Regions from separate parts of the Arthrobacter stackebrandtii genome, predicted to be linked through region 2. Evidence: predicted binding sites of a transcription regulator. Region 2 holds the regulator's gene; the other holds the start of a gene.
The links. Region 2 encodes HrcA, which represses chaperone genes, less so after heat shock. Its sites were predicted from a motif close to TTNGCACTCGNNNNNNNCGAGTGCNAA; they were not measured.
Positions count from the first base shown of each region.

Region 1: a site for HrcA is predicted at 1,436-1,462, ahead of groES (co-chaperone GroES). Genes of this name have one in related genera too.

Region 1 is NZ_JAGIOI010000001.1:2,571,790-2,578,903, forward strand. Features, by position in the region: gene JOF48_RS11030 (GNAT family N-acetyltransferase) at 1-130, shown strand, start outside; gene JOF48_RS11035 (putative quinol monooxygenase) at 164-466, opposite strand; gene groES (co-chaperone GroES) at 1,629-1,925, shown strand; gene groL (chaperonin GroEL) at 2,015-3,622, shown strand; gene JOF48_RS11050 (heavy metal translocating P-type ATPase) at 3,791-5,710, shown strand; gene guaB (IMP dehydrogenase) at 5,878-7,114, shown strand, end outside.
Region 2 is NZ_JAGIOI010000001.1:3,713,380-3,720,493, forward strand. Features, by position in the region: gene hemW (radical SAM family heme chaperone HemW) at 1-743, shown strand, start outside; gene JOF48_RS16225 (DUF4870 domain-containing protein) at 835-1,227, opposite strand; gene JOF48_RS16230 (DUF3097 domain-containing protein) at 1,294-2,142, opposite strand; gene hrcA (heat-inducible transcriptional repressor HrcA) at 2,378-3,391, shown strand; gene dnaJ (molecular chaperone DnaJ) at 3,428-4,561, shown strand; gene JOF48_RS16245 (16S rRNA (uracil(1498)-N(3))-methyltransferase) at 4,567-5,388, shown strand; gene JOF48_RS16250 (GerMN domain-containing protein) at 5,840-6,838, opposite strand.

The sequences.
Region 1 (7,114 bases), 1.1 Mb from region 2:
CGATGTGCGCCAGACGGTGCTCATCACGGACGACGAGCCATGGCAACGTGCCTTCTACGAGTCCATGGGACTGACCGAAGGCGCCGATTTTAGTGACGGACCGGTGCGCGTCTTCGCCAAATTTCGGTAGGGTTGGTCGAATCAAAGCCCGGCGCACCGCGGTTCAGTCGCGTAATGGTGATCCGACGACGTTGAAGCGAAACCCGCCAAAATCGCCGGACAGGAGTGGCTGTGCTGCCGCTATGGAGGCTTGGACCTCGGGCAAGGTGAGGGATGCCTGGTGCGCATCGGAGCTCTCCCAGAGTTCCACGACGAACACTGTGTCGGGGTCGTCGTCGCTGACACCCACCTCATACGCCAGACAGCCGATCTGGCCGAGGACGTCACTGCGCCGGGTCAGATGGGCAAGCAGCTCGCCACGCCTGCCGGGGACGACACCGAGTGTTCCTGCGCTTGCGAATGTCATGGCACAACCCTACCCAGATGATGCAAGACTGCGCCCCGCCAACTAGCGGCCAACATGCCACAACAAACCCCGTCAGACCATTCACTGAGTGGGCCGGCATCGCATGGCGACGGCTCCCGACTGGAAATCGTGACTGTCCACGAGCTAGAGCTGGATTCGTTCGCGGAGCCCTGCCAGCAGCGTCGGCCCGTATCCGCAAGGACGGCTGTACGACTAACCCGTAATCATCCATCAGTCCCAGGTCTGCCAATGCCAGCGGGAGTGTTACGCCACCCGCCCACGGGCCATCGCCGGGCTGATGGTTGAGTTGCTGGATCTCCCGCGCCAGGTCCGCCCCGCACCAGGTCGGCGTTCCAGTCGACCCCGCCCAGCGTGCTCGACACGACGTGCTCCTAGCCTCGTCGATGGCCTCGGCCAAAGGTATCTGCCACTCACCCATCCAGGCGGGCCACGTGCCCGCGGCCGGCTTTCGCCAGGCCCTTCCATCCGGGCGGTCCAAAGGCGCATCGAATCCTCGTCCGGCGGCTGCTCCGCCTCGTGATGGCAGCAGCCGTCGAACGTTGCGTTGATCGAGTATCGAAGTGGACCATCCCGTTGCCCTCCCCTGATGGGCGAAGTGCATTTCGCCGAACCGACAGCCAGACGGGCTGCGGCGTTGCCTGAACCGCCCATGATCCAAGGACACGTATCCGCACCGTACGGCGGAAGGCGGCCTGCGGATGATTCCGTCCTTGATGTGTCCGGAAGGAAATCCCGCGGGCCGCGTGCGGGACAAGAGCATGAAGGCGCCCAGACGATGCCCGCTTGGGCCATGGCCGTGCGCGGCAGCCCGAAATACAGGAGCGAGGCCAGGCAGCCGGCCCGCACAGTCTCAGCCTTCATGACAACGGCGTAGGTGTCCTGACCGCCCGCCCAAGGTGCGCCGTGAGCGAAACCCGGCCCGCCGCCGTCGTGCTTCACGGGGAAAATCTGGCACTCGCCTTGACCGAGTGCTAATCAATTCCATAGAGTCAGAGTTAGCACTCTCACCCTGAGGCTGCTAACCCGCAAACCTTTTGGCCATGGGAGCATCACCGGCACCGCGACGACGGTTGGGCTCCATACACATGGCGAAGAAGTCTGCCAACCATCCATGGAACTTTAGTGTGAAGGAGAGGTCCGAGTGTCGGTCTCTATTAAGCCTCTTGAGGATCGTATTGTTGTTCGCCAGCTCGAAGCAGAGCTGACCACTGCATCAGGTCTGGTCATCCCGGACACTGCCAAGGAAAAGCCCCAGGAGGGCGAAGTTGTGGCAGTGGGCCCCGGCCGCGTTGACGACAACGGCAACCGTGTCCCGATCGATGTTGCCGTTGGCGACGTTGTCATCTACTCCAAGTACGGTGGAACCGAAGTGAAGACCGGTGGCGAAGAGCTGCTCGTCCTCTCGGCCCGCGACGTACTGGCCATCGTCGTTAAGTAACGACTTTCGTCAACCGCTTTGTGAAGCCCCGCGACCGGGACCGTGATTAGGTCACGTCCGCGGGGTCTTTGCGTGAAAGGACAAAAAACATGGCAAAGCAGCTTGAATTCAACGACGACGCCCGCAAGGCCCTCGAGGCCGGCATCAACAAGTTGGCCGACACCGTCAAGGTGACGCTTGGCCCGCGCGGCCGCAACGTTGTGCTCGACAAGAAGTGGGGCGCCCCCACCATCACGAACGACGGCGTGACCATCGCCCGTGAGGTGGAGCTGGAAGACCCGTACGAAAACCTCGGCGCACAGCTGGCCAAGGAAGTTGCCACGAAGACCAACGATGTTGCCGGCGACGGCACCACCACGGCCACCGTTCTGGCACAGGCACTGGTCCGCGAAGGACTGCGCAACGTTGCCGCAGGTGCGGCACCGGGCGAGCTCAAGCGCGGCATCCAGGTTTCCGTGGAAGCCATCGCCGCACGCCTGCTCGAAAACGCACGCCCGGTTGCCGGCGGCCAGGTGGCAGAAGTTGCTGCCATCTCCGCGCAGAGCCAGGAAATCGGCGACCTGCTCGCCGAGGCGTTCGACAAGGTCGGCAAGGATGGTGTCATCACCATCGAAGAGTCCTCCACCACCTCCACCGAACTGGTCCTCACCGAGGGCATGCAGTTCGACAAGGGCTACCTGTCCCCGTACTTCGTCACCGACGCGGAACGCCAGGAAGCAGTCATGGAAGACGCACTGGTCCTGATCAACCAGGGCAAGATCTCCAACCTGCAGGAATTCCTGCCGCTGCTGGAAAAGGCACTTGCCGCCAACAAGCCACTGTTCATCATTGCCGAAGACGTCGACGGCGAGGCACTGTCCACGCTGATCGTGAACCGTCTGCGCGGCACGCTGAACGTTGTTGCCGTCAAGGCTCCCGGCTTCGGCGACCGCCGCAAGGCCATGCTGCAGGACATTGCAATCCTGACCGGCGCCCAGGTTGTCTCCCCGGAGATCGGCCTGTCCCTGGACCAGGTTGGCCTGGAAGTACTGGGTACGGCTCGCCGCATCACCGTCACCAAGGACAACACCACCATTGTTGACGGCGCCGGCACGGCCGACGATGTGGCAGCCCGTGTTGCCCAGCTGCACGCCGAACTGAAGCGCACCGACTCCGACTGGGACAAGGAAAAGCTGCAGGAACGCCTGGCCAAGCTGGCCGGCGGCATCGGCGTGATCAAGGTTGGCGCAGCCACCGAGGTCGAGCTGAAGGAAAAGAAGCACCGCATTGAGGACGCCGTGTCCGCAACGCGTGCAGCTTTGGAAGAAGGCATTGTGGCCGGTGGCGGTTCCGCACTGGTGCAGGCCGGCAAGGCCCTGGACGAAGATGCCAACGTTGCAGCCCTCACCGGCGACGCAGCAACCGCCATTGAACTGGTCCGCAAGGCCATCGCCCAGCCGCTGCGCTGGATTGCCCAGAACGCCGGCCACGACGGCTACGTTGTGGTGCACAAGGTTGGCGAGCTGGAAGACGGCTTCGGCTTCAACGCAGCCACCGGCGTCTACGGCAACCTGATCGAAGACGGCGTCATCGACCCCGTCAAGGTCACCCGCTCGGCCCTTCGCAATGCAGCCTCCATCGCGGCTTTGGTGCTCACCACCGAAGTTCTCGTGACGGACAAGCCTGCCGAGGATGACGAAGCAGGACACCAGCACTAACGTGCCGGAAGTTGGCCGGATCACCTGATCTGGCATTTATGACACCGCTCCCGCTTTCTGACACCGATATCCCGGTGTCAGAAAGCGGGAGCGGTGTCATTTTTCGTTGGAGGTGGCGTTGGGGTGTTGGAGTTGGCATAACGGCCGGCTCAGGCAACACTGTTGAGCATGGACGATTCTGTGAACCAGCCGCCGCTTGATCTTGTGAGCCGCCATGATGTGGCGCCCGTGAATGAGCCCGGGAAGGCAGGAAAGTTGGCCGGGTTCATCCGCCGTTACCCCGTTGTGGCGCTGACGTTGGTGGTCATGGCGGTGGCCGGCGGGCTGGCCCTGTCGGGACTGGACACGGCCGCACAATGGGTGGCGAGCGTGTACGCCGTCGGAATTGCGGTCCAGCAGGGGATTGGCATGGTCAGGGACATCATGCGCGGACACTGGGGGATCGACATCCTCGCCGTGACCGCCATTGTCGCCACGGTGGTGGTGGGAGAGTACATCGCGTCCTTGATCATTGTCCTGATGCTCTCCGGCGGCGAGGCGCTGGAGGACTACGCGGCGGGCCGTGCGCAGCGAGAACTAAAGGCACTCCTGGACCGGGCACCGCTCACAGCCCACCGCGAAGGTGCCGACGGGGCGACGGAGGAAGTGTCCGTGGCGGAGGTCCGGGTGGGTGACATTCTGGTCATCAAGCCGGCCGAGGTGGTGCCGGTGGACGGGCTGCTGCGCTCGGAGTCTGCGTCATTTGACGAGGCTGCCATCACCGGGGAGAGCCTTCCCGTGGACCGTGTGGCCGGGGAACCCGTCATCAGCGGAACCGTCAACGGATCCGCCGCCGTGCGTATGGAGGTCACTGCCACGGAGGCGGATTCTCAATACAGCCGCATCGTTGCGCTCGTCCAGGCGGCCGCCGACAGCAAGGCTCCGGTGGTCCGACTGGCCGACAGGTACGCCGTGCCGTTCACGATCGTGGCACTGGCGCTGGCGGGTCTCGCCTGGTTCCTTAGCAAGGATCCGGCGCGCTTTGCCGAGGTCCTCGTGGTGGCAACTCCGTGCCCGCTGCTGATCGCCGCACCCGTCGCGTTCCTGGGCGGCATGAGTCGTGCGGCCAAGGCCGGCATCATCATCAAGAGCGGCGGCACGCTGGAACAGCTGGCCCGGGTCAGGTCGGCCGCCTTTGACAAGACAGGCACGCTGACTGGCGGCCACCCCACGCTGGAAGAGGTTCGGCCGGCGAGCGGATTCGGAGCAGGGGAACTGTTGTCACTTGCCGCGTCCGCGGAGCAGTATTCCTCCCACGTGCTTGCCTCTGCGGTCATTGACTCCGCCCTCAGCCGGGGCCTGGAACTGCACCCATCCGATGATGCGGTTGAGCACGCCACAAACGGGGTGGCGGCCACATGCAACGGCCGCGCCGTGATTGTTGGCAAGCCGGCGTTCATTGCGGAGAACGCCTCCGGCCTGGCCGCCGCGGAGCTCGCCTCAGGGCAGTTGGCCGTCTACGTGGCCGTCGACGGCCGCTTCGCCGGAACCTTGATCATGCGCGACCCCATCCGGCCCAACTCCGCCGCCACCATCGCCTCGTTGCATGCCATGGGTGTTGGCCACGCGATCATGCTCACCGGCGACGCCCAGTCCACCGCGGAGCACATCGCGCGGGAGGCCGGAATTGACCAGGTCAGGGCGGGGCTGCTCCCCGAGGACAAGGTCCGGATCGTCACCACCCTGGAACACCGTCCGGTCCTGATGGTGGGCGACGGCATCAATGACGCACCCGTCCTGGCCGCGGCCGACGTCGGCATCGCCATGGGTGCCAAGGGTTCCACCGCGGCAAGCGAATCGGCGGATGTGGTCATCATGCTGGACGACCTGGCCAAGGTTGCCCAGTCGGTTGAGATCGGCCGGCGCACCATGAAGATCGCCGTCCAGAGCATTTGGATCGGCATCATCCTCAGCGTGGGGCTGATGGTCCTTGCGGCGTTCGGCTGCATCCCGGCCGTGGCAGGCGCCCTGTCCCAGGAACTGGTTGACCTGGCCACAATCCTCAACGCGCTGAGGGCACTTTTGCCGGGTCGCCGCCGGCGGCCGTGACACGCCCCACGGGCAGCGTGGGGCGTCCCGATGTGACGCAGCACTCGGGAATAGGGCCTAGGCGGCTTTCGTTTTAGACTGTAACCAACGCACAGGCCAGCTTCGTAATCACGGAACAGGCCATCGGATGCATCCCCCAATGGTTCTACCCCTGCCAAGGAGCCTTCGTGTCCCAGCCTGAAATTCATGACCCCTTTGCCTTTGTTGGCCTGACCTACGACGACGTCCTGCTCCTTCCCGGGCACACCAACGTCATCCCGTCCGATGCCGACACCAGCTCGCGGGTCTCCAAGCGCATCACCGTCCAGACTCCGCTGCTGTCCGCAGCCATGGACACCGTGACGGAATCGCGCATGGCCATCGCCATGGCCCGCCAGGGCGGCTTGGGTGTCATCCACCGCAACCTGTCCATCGAGCGCCAGGCCGAGGAAGTCGACCTCGTCAAGCGCAGCGAATCCGGCATGATCACCAACCCGGTGACCGTTGGACCCGACGCCACACTCGCCGACCTCGACGAGCTGTGCGCCCGCTTCCGCGTCTCCGGCCTGCCCGTGGTTGACGAAGGCGGACGTCTCGTGGGCATCGTCACCAACCGCGACACCGTGTTTATCCCGGAGAGCGAATACTCCCAGCGCCTGGTCCGCGACGTCATGACGCACATGCCGCTGATCACCGGCAAGGTCGGCATCAGCCGCGAAGACGCCTCCGGCCTGCTGGCCAAGAACAAGATTGAGAAGCTCCCGCTCGTTGACGACGCCGGCATCCTTCGCGGCCTGATCACCGTCAAGGACTTCTCCAAGGCCGAGCAGTACCCGCTCGCCACCAAGGACTCCGAAGGCCGCCTGCTCGTCGGTGCTGCAATCGGCTTCTTCGGCGACGGCTTCGAACGCGCCATGACCCTGGTCGAGGCCGGCGTTGACGCATTGTTCGTCGACACCGCCAACGGCCACAGCCAGGGCGTGCTGGAAATGATCGCGCGCCTCAAGAGCGAAAAGGCCGCCGCCCACGTGGACGTCATCGGCGGCCAGGCAGCCACCCGCGAAGGCGCCCAGGCCCTGATCGACGCCGGTGCCGACGGCATCAAGGTCGGCGTCGGCCCGGGATCCATTTGCACCACCCGCGTCGTTGCCGGCGTCGGTGTCCCGCAGATCACCGCCATCTACGAATCCGCCAAGGCCGCCATCCCGGCCGGCGTCCCGCTGATCGCCGACGGCGGCCTGCAGTACTCCGGCGACATCGGCAAGGCCCTCGTGGCCGGCGCCGACACCGTCATGCTCGGCTCCCTCCTGGCCGGCACCGCCGAGTCCCCGGGCGAGCTCGTCTTCGTCAACGGCAAGCAGTTCAAGGCCTACCGCGGCATGGGCTCCCTCGGCGCCATGCAGTCCCGTGGCAAGAACACCTCCT
Region 2 (7,114 bases):
TGCTCAAGGTGTTGGACCGCACCCACAATCCCGAGAAGGTGCCGCAGGCTGTTGCCTGGGCGCGTGAAATCGGCCTGAGCGTGAGCGTCGACCTCATTTACGGCACTCCGGGGGAGTCAGTCGCCGACTGGGAAACGTCCGTGCGTGCGGCCCTCAGCTACGAGCCCGACCACATTTCCGCCTACTCGCTGATCGTTGAGGAAGGGACCAAGCTGGCCGCGCAGATCCGGCGCGGCCAGGTGCCGAACATTGACGACGACGACCACGCCACCAAATACGAACTCGCCGACAGGCTGTTCAGCGAGGCCGGACTGTCCTGGTATGAGGTCAGCAACTGGTCACGCACCCCGGAGGACGCCTGCCAGCACAACCTCGCCTATTGGCGCGGGGACGACTGGTGGGGGATCGGCCCCGGCGCGCACTCGCACATGGGCGGCGTGCGCTGGTGGAATGTCAAGCACCCCACCGCCTACGCCAACCGGCTGGACAAGGGAGAGTCGCCCGCCGCCGGCCGGGAGACCCTCGACGCAGACACGCGCGAGCTGGAACGCATCATGCTCGTCTCCAGGCTCTCGGAAGGGCTGCCCACGGACACGCTGTCGCCAGCCGCCCGCAAGGCCGTTGCAGGGCTCATTGCACAGGAACTTGTGGACCCCGCGAAGGCGTTCGCCGGCACCCTCGTGCTGACCCTGAAGGGCCGCCTGCTGGGTGACGCGGTCACCCGCGCGCTCCTGGTGGACTGAGCAACCCGTTAAGGCAAACTGACCCGCAGAACTCACAAAGAATCACTGGATTCTCGATGAGTTCTGCGGGTCAGTTGCTTAAGGTGTGGGGCTACTTGAGCCAGCGCAGGTTCAGGGAGTAGCGGTACGGCTGGCCCTTGTTGACCTGGAGGGCGGCAATCACGGAGAACACCGTCAGGAAGATCCAGACCAGCAGTGCCAGCATGGAAAAGACCGTGGCAACCTGGGGGTTGATGAACACGAACACCAGTGCCAGCAGGTTCAGTGCCACGGCAACGAGGGTGGGAGGCAGCGTAAAGTTCAGGGCCTCGAGCGACTCCTGCTCCGTGAACCGGCCCCGCGGGCCGACGTACTTGTGGATGAAGAACGACGGGATGCAGCCGAGAATGCCGCCGCAGTGGGACATGAAAGCCCACTGCTTGTCCTCGGAGGGGGTGAGCGGAGGTTGGGGGGAACCATTGGTGTGGGTTGTCGGATGACTCACAGGGACGGGCCTTTCAACGTGCTGCACAAGGAAACGATGCGCCGGACACAAGCCCGGCCGCTGTCTCTAGGATACGGGTGCCGTGAGGAAATCAATGACTTCCTCGACCCTTCCCAGCAGTGACGGCTCCAGATCGGCGTAGGAATTGACGCGTGAGAGCAGCCGCTGCCAGCCAAGGCCCACGTCTTCGGCGGTGGTGTGCGGCCAGCCGAAGGCCTTCAGGATGCCCAGTTTCCACTCCATGCTGCGCGGCACCACGGGCCAGGCCGGGATGCCCAGGGTGGAGGGCTTGATGGCCTGCCACACGTCCACGTACGGGTGCCCCACCACCAGAACGTTGCGGCCCATGCCGGGGGACGCCATGAGATTTGCCACAATCCGGGATTCCTTTGACCCGGGCACCAGGTGGTCCACCAGAATGCCCAGGCGCCGGTTGGGCCCCGGGGAGAAATCGGCCACGGCGGCGGCAAGGTCGTCGATTCCGCGCAGCGGCTCCACCACTATCCCCTCCACCCGGAGGTCGTCTCCCCACACCTTCTCGACAAGCTCGGCGTCGTGCTTGCCCTCCACCCAGATGCGGCTGGCCTTGGCCACCTTGGCGCGGGTGTCGGCCACCTTCACCGAGCCGGACGCGGTGCGCAGCTTCTGAACTGTTGGCGCCTGCACCGGTGCAATGAGCTCCACGGGCTCGCCCTCATGCAGGAATCCGAAGCCGAGCGGGAAGGCGCGGACCTTGTTGCGCCGGTCGGCCAGCTCCACAATGTGCATGCCGCCGGATTTTTCCAGCCGCACGACGGCGCCGGCCCACCCGGTCTGCACGTCCTCCACGACCAGGCCCGCGCGGGCCTCGAGCTTGGGCAGCACCCTGGCTGCGGGGGCGCTGAGGTCCTGGGGCCCCCACTGGTTGTAGTGCACTAAGAAACCTGTCTGTCGCATGGTTCGGGCAACGCTCTTGGCGAACGCTGCAGGCTGAAAACCCATGCTATCCGGTGGGCCCGCCCGGGACCGCGCATTTGGCGGTGCGGTGCGGCCGGGAAGGGCCGGGCAAAAAGTATTAGAATTGGCACTTGATTGGGTAGAGTGCTAATAAAAGTGCCCGGCCGCTGCACGTTTGTCAGCTGCACGTTTGTCATGGAGAGGAGGTGCCGGCATGAGTGAACCGCGGAAACTGGAAGTCCTTCGCGCCATTGTTGAAGACTATGTCCACACGCGCGAGCCCGTGGGCTCCAAAGCGCTCGTCGAGCGGCACCACCTGGGCGTCTCCAGCGCCACCATCCGCAATGACATGGCGGCACTGGAGGACGAGGGCCTGATCATGGCCCCGCACACCAGCTCCGGCCGCATCCCCACTGACAAGGGCTACCGCCTCTTCGTCGACCAGCTTTCCACCGTCAAGCCCCTTTCCGCCGCTGAGCGCCGCGCCATTTCGGTGCTGCTGGAGGGGTCCACCGACCTCGACGACGTCCTGGAGCGCACCGTCCGCGCCCTGGCCCAGCTGACACACCAGGTGGCGGTGGTCCAGTACCCGCGCTCCGGCGATGCCGCCGTGCGGCACATTGAGTTTGTCTCGCTGGCCGCCCGCCAGGTCCTGGTGGTGCTGATCCTGGCCTCCGGCAAGGTGGAGCAGAACGTGATCGACGTCGGAGCGGTGTTGGAGGATGCCGAACTCGCGGCCCTGCGCCAGGTGTTCCTCGCCGCCCTGCACGGCGTGGCCGTCGCGGCCCTGCCCGACGCCGTTTCCCGCATTCCACTGTCCCTGCCCCCGGCGGAGCAGGGCCCGGCCGCCCGGCTGGCCCAGGGGCTGGCGCTGCTGGCCCGCAATGCCCGCGAAGACAGGATTGTCATGGCCGGCACCGCCAACCTGGCCCGCTCCAACAACGACTTCCCGCTGAGCATCGGCCCCGTCCTCGACGCGCTTGAGGAGCAGGTGGTGCTGCTGCGCCTGTTGGAGGCGATGGCGCAGGACTCCCTGGGCATGGCGGTGGTGATCGGGCGGGAAAATCCCCACGACTCGCTTGCCGAGGCATCCGTGGTGGCCAGCAGATACGGTCCCGGCGAGGGCGCCAAACTGGGCATTGTCGGCCCCACCCGCATGGACTACCCCAACACCATGTCCAGCGTGCGCGCTGTGGCACAGTATCTTTCCAGAATTTTGGCCGGCTAACAGGCCACCGTTCCACCCATTACAAGAGAGCACATTTTGAGCAACCATTACGACGCCCTGGGCGTCTCACGCGATGCAACGGCCGAGGAAATCAAGAAGGCCTACCGCAAGCTTGCCCGGAAGCTGCACCCCGACGTCAATGACGCACCGGACGCGCAGGACCGCTTCAAGGCGGTCACGCACGCCTACGAGGTGCTCTCGGACCCGCAGAAGCGCCGCATCTACGACACCACCGGCAACGAAAATGGCAATGACAACGGCGGCGGCGGTGGCGGCTACGGCGGCGACGGCTTCGCCTTCCAGGACATTTTCGAGACATTCTTTGGCGGCGGTGGCGGCGGCGGCCGCGGCCCCGCCTCGCGCACCCGCCGGGGCCAGGATGCCCTGATCACGGTCCGGGTGGAGCTGCGCGAGGCCGTGTTCGGCGTCAACAAGAAGCTTGAAATTGACACCGCCATCACCTGCCCCACGTGCGACGGCAGCTGCTGCCGCCCCGGCACCTCGCCCACCACCTGCGACATCTGCCACGGCAGCGGCCAGATTGAGCGCCCCATGCGCTCCATCCTGGGCAATGTCATGACCCTGGCCACCTGCAACTCCTGCCAGGGCTTCGGCACCCAGATCCTGGACCCCTGCAACGAATGCATGGGCGAGGGCCGCGTGCGCCACCGCCGCACCCTGACCATCAAGGTCCCCGCCGGCGTCAGCACCGGCACGCGCATCCAGCTCTCCGGCCAGGGCGAGGCAGGCCCTGCAGGCGGCCCCTCCGGCGACCTCTATGTGGAGATGAAGGTCAACAACGACGCCGAATTCGTCCGCGAGGGCGACGACCTGCACGCCACGCTCAGCGTGCCCATGACGGCCGCGGCCCTCGGCACCGAGCTGACGTTTGAGACCTTCGACGGCGAACAGCCCATCAGCATCAAGCCCGGCACCCAGGCCGGTGAGGTTATCAACCTGCGCAACCTCGGCGTGACGCACCTGCGCGGATTCGGCCGCGGGGATTTGAAGATCCACATCCACGTGGAAACCCCCACCAAGCCCGACGCCGCGCAGGAAGAGCTTCTGAAGCAGCTGGCCGCCCTCCGCGGCGAGACGTTCACCGAGGGCCGGCTCGTCAGCAGCGGCGGCATGTTCGCCAAGCTGCGCGACAAGCTCGGCAACCTCTAGCCGCCATGAGCAACCCCGTCTTCTACGCCGCCCCCGGGGACCTGGCACCGCTCACGCCGGGCGACTCCTTCACCCTGGGCGGGGCGGAGGGCCGCCATGCGGCCACCGTCAAGCGGCTGGCCGCCGGTGAGCCTGTTGACATGTGCGACGGCGCAGGGCTGCGTTTGGTCTGCACCGTCACCGGGGCGGACAAGTCCTCCCTGACGGTCGAGGTCCGGGAGGTCCTGCACGAGCCGGCCGCAGTGCCGGCGTTCACGCTGGTCCAGGCCCTGGCCAAGGGCGACCGCGACGAGCTGGCGGTTGAGACCGCCACCGAGCTGGGCATCGACGCGGTGTTCCCGTGGCAGGCGGAGCGCTCCATCGTGCGCTGGAAGATGGACAAGGCCGTCAAGGGGCCCGAAAAATGGCGGGCGGTGGTCGCCGCAGCAGCCAAGCAGGCACGCCGCTCCAGCGTTCCCGTGGTGGGTCCGCTGCTCGGCACGGCCGGTGTGTGCGAACAGATTGCCGCAGCCGGACTGGCCCTGATACTCCATGAGGATGCCACCGAGTCAGTGGCGGACATTGCCCGCAGCTGGCGGGATGCACAGTCCGGCCAGGCCCTGGCCGGGACCGCCGCCGGCGAAGCAACGGCAGGCAACGCGCCGGTGCCGGCTGCCGGGGGCGTCTTGATGATTGTTGGCCCGGAGGGCGGCATGAGCGCCGCGGAGGTTGCCGCCTTCACCGACGCCGGGGCGCGGACCGCCCTGCTGGGCCGCCACGTCCTGCGCTCGTCCACGGCCGGGCCTGCCGCCGTCGTGCTGTTGAGCCAGGAACTGGGCCGCTGGTAGCAGCCGGGAGCAGTCCACGCGGTGCCCCGCCGGCGCGTGCCCACGGGGCCGGGGCCATCCGTGGCGCCGCCGCCAAACGGCGGGTGAAGGATCCGGAGCTGGCTGCCGCCAGCGAAGCGACCTGACCTGAGTGGAAGTTGCGGCCAAGACCACCCGACGTCTCCGTCTCGTGCCACGATCCTGCTGCCTGGGCACTTCCTGTTCCGGTTCGGTGTGCTCCAGCAAATGCGCAGGCGGTGTCATTGTGCCAGGCCGCCGCCTGCGGGTTCACTTGCGGATCCCGGACACCGGGAATCGATTCAGAGGGATCGGGACGGGCCGGATTGAACCAGTCGTTTCGAGCCCTCCGGGCTGCCGGTCCCGTGCCGCCCAACTTTTCTCCACGGGCGGGCCCATTGGACAGCCGCAACACCCCGGCGCCGATTCCCCGGCGGTTGGGAACGCGCGCCTGCTATTCGATGTTTTGCTCGGCGACCTGGACCAACTTGGTGTCGACGCCGATCCTCGTCCCGGGTGAGGCGGGGTCGTCAATGAATACGGAGAGTTCATAGGAGCCCGGCGGCGGGATCAGTGAGAAACTGAACGTTCCCAGCTCGTTGGCCCCCTCCGGAATCGCGACAGTACCGTTCAGGTACGGCTCGTCCGCCTTGCCGTTGCTGCTCTTGGCCAGTTCCCAGGCCAGCGTTCCTGTGGGGGAGATCCCCTGGCCCTCAACCTTCAGCGGCAGGGTCTTGTACCGTGCACCCTGCGAGGGGGAGATGATCCACACCGGCGCCACGAGGGATGCGTCGCGGGTCATGGGCTTGTCCAGGGGCACGTGGCCAAAGGCGTCGTAGCCTGTGTGCCCGTCCACCAGGACGGAGACCTGGATGGAACTGCTGGGATCAACCAGCCCCGCCATGGCCGCCGCGGCGGTGGCGGTGTACACCAGCTGCGCCACGGAGCGCTGGGCGATCCCCGCATCCACCTTTTGTGCAAAGGCGTCGGCGGAAACATCCACGGTGATGACGTTCTTGGCCGAGATCGAGGCGCCAAGCCGGGAGGGCGTGTTCCACAGGGAGAAATAGTCCGGGTCCCGTGGCTTGGTCGACATCATGGTGCGCAGGGCGGCCACCATGGGGTCGTCGGTTGACTTCGCCGGGAAGAATTCGCGGTACAGGAAGACATCGTCGTTGCTGCGCCCCAGCCAGTAGACGGGCAGCGTCTGCGAGGACGTGGCCGTCTCCAGGGGTGCCGCGGTGACGAGTGCGGAGGAGGACGATGTGGTGCTGGCCGGCATCGTGGCATCCTGCTCGGCGGAATCATTGTTGGTGCAGCCGCCCAGGGCCAGGGAAACCGCCAGGCCCAGGATGGCGCAGCGGTCCAGTACGCGGAGGCGGTCGGAGGTGCGGCGCTGTCGGCGGCTCGCATCGGCAGGGACGCTGCGGCGTCCAGGCGGTGCGGGGGACAAGGCTGACATCGGTTTGGGCGCTCGCTAATCTCGTGGTGGTGGGGTGTTGCGGCGGTTTCGCCGGCAACGGTTAAGGCGGTGGTGTTCTTCAGCATCCCCACAAGACTTCGAACTGAGTCCAGCTTGGCACAAGAGACGCCCCGGGAGGGGCCAAAATGTGCCGTGGGCGAGGAACTGAAACCGTATCGAAACACTTGCACCGCCTGACGGGCCAAAGATGCGCTGACGGCTTAACCGGGCCGGGGCCCGCCCCGCTGCCCGTGCACTAGAATTTAG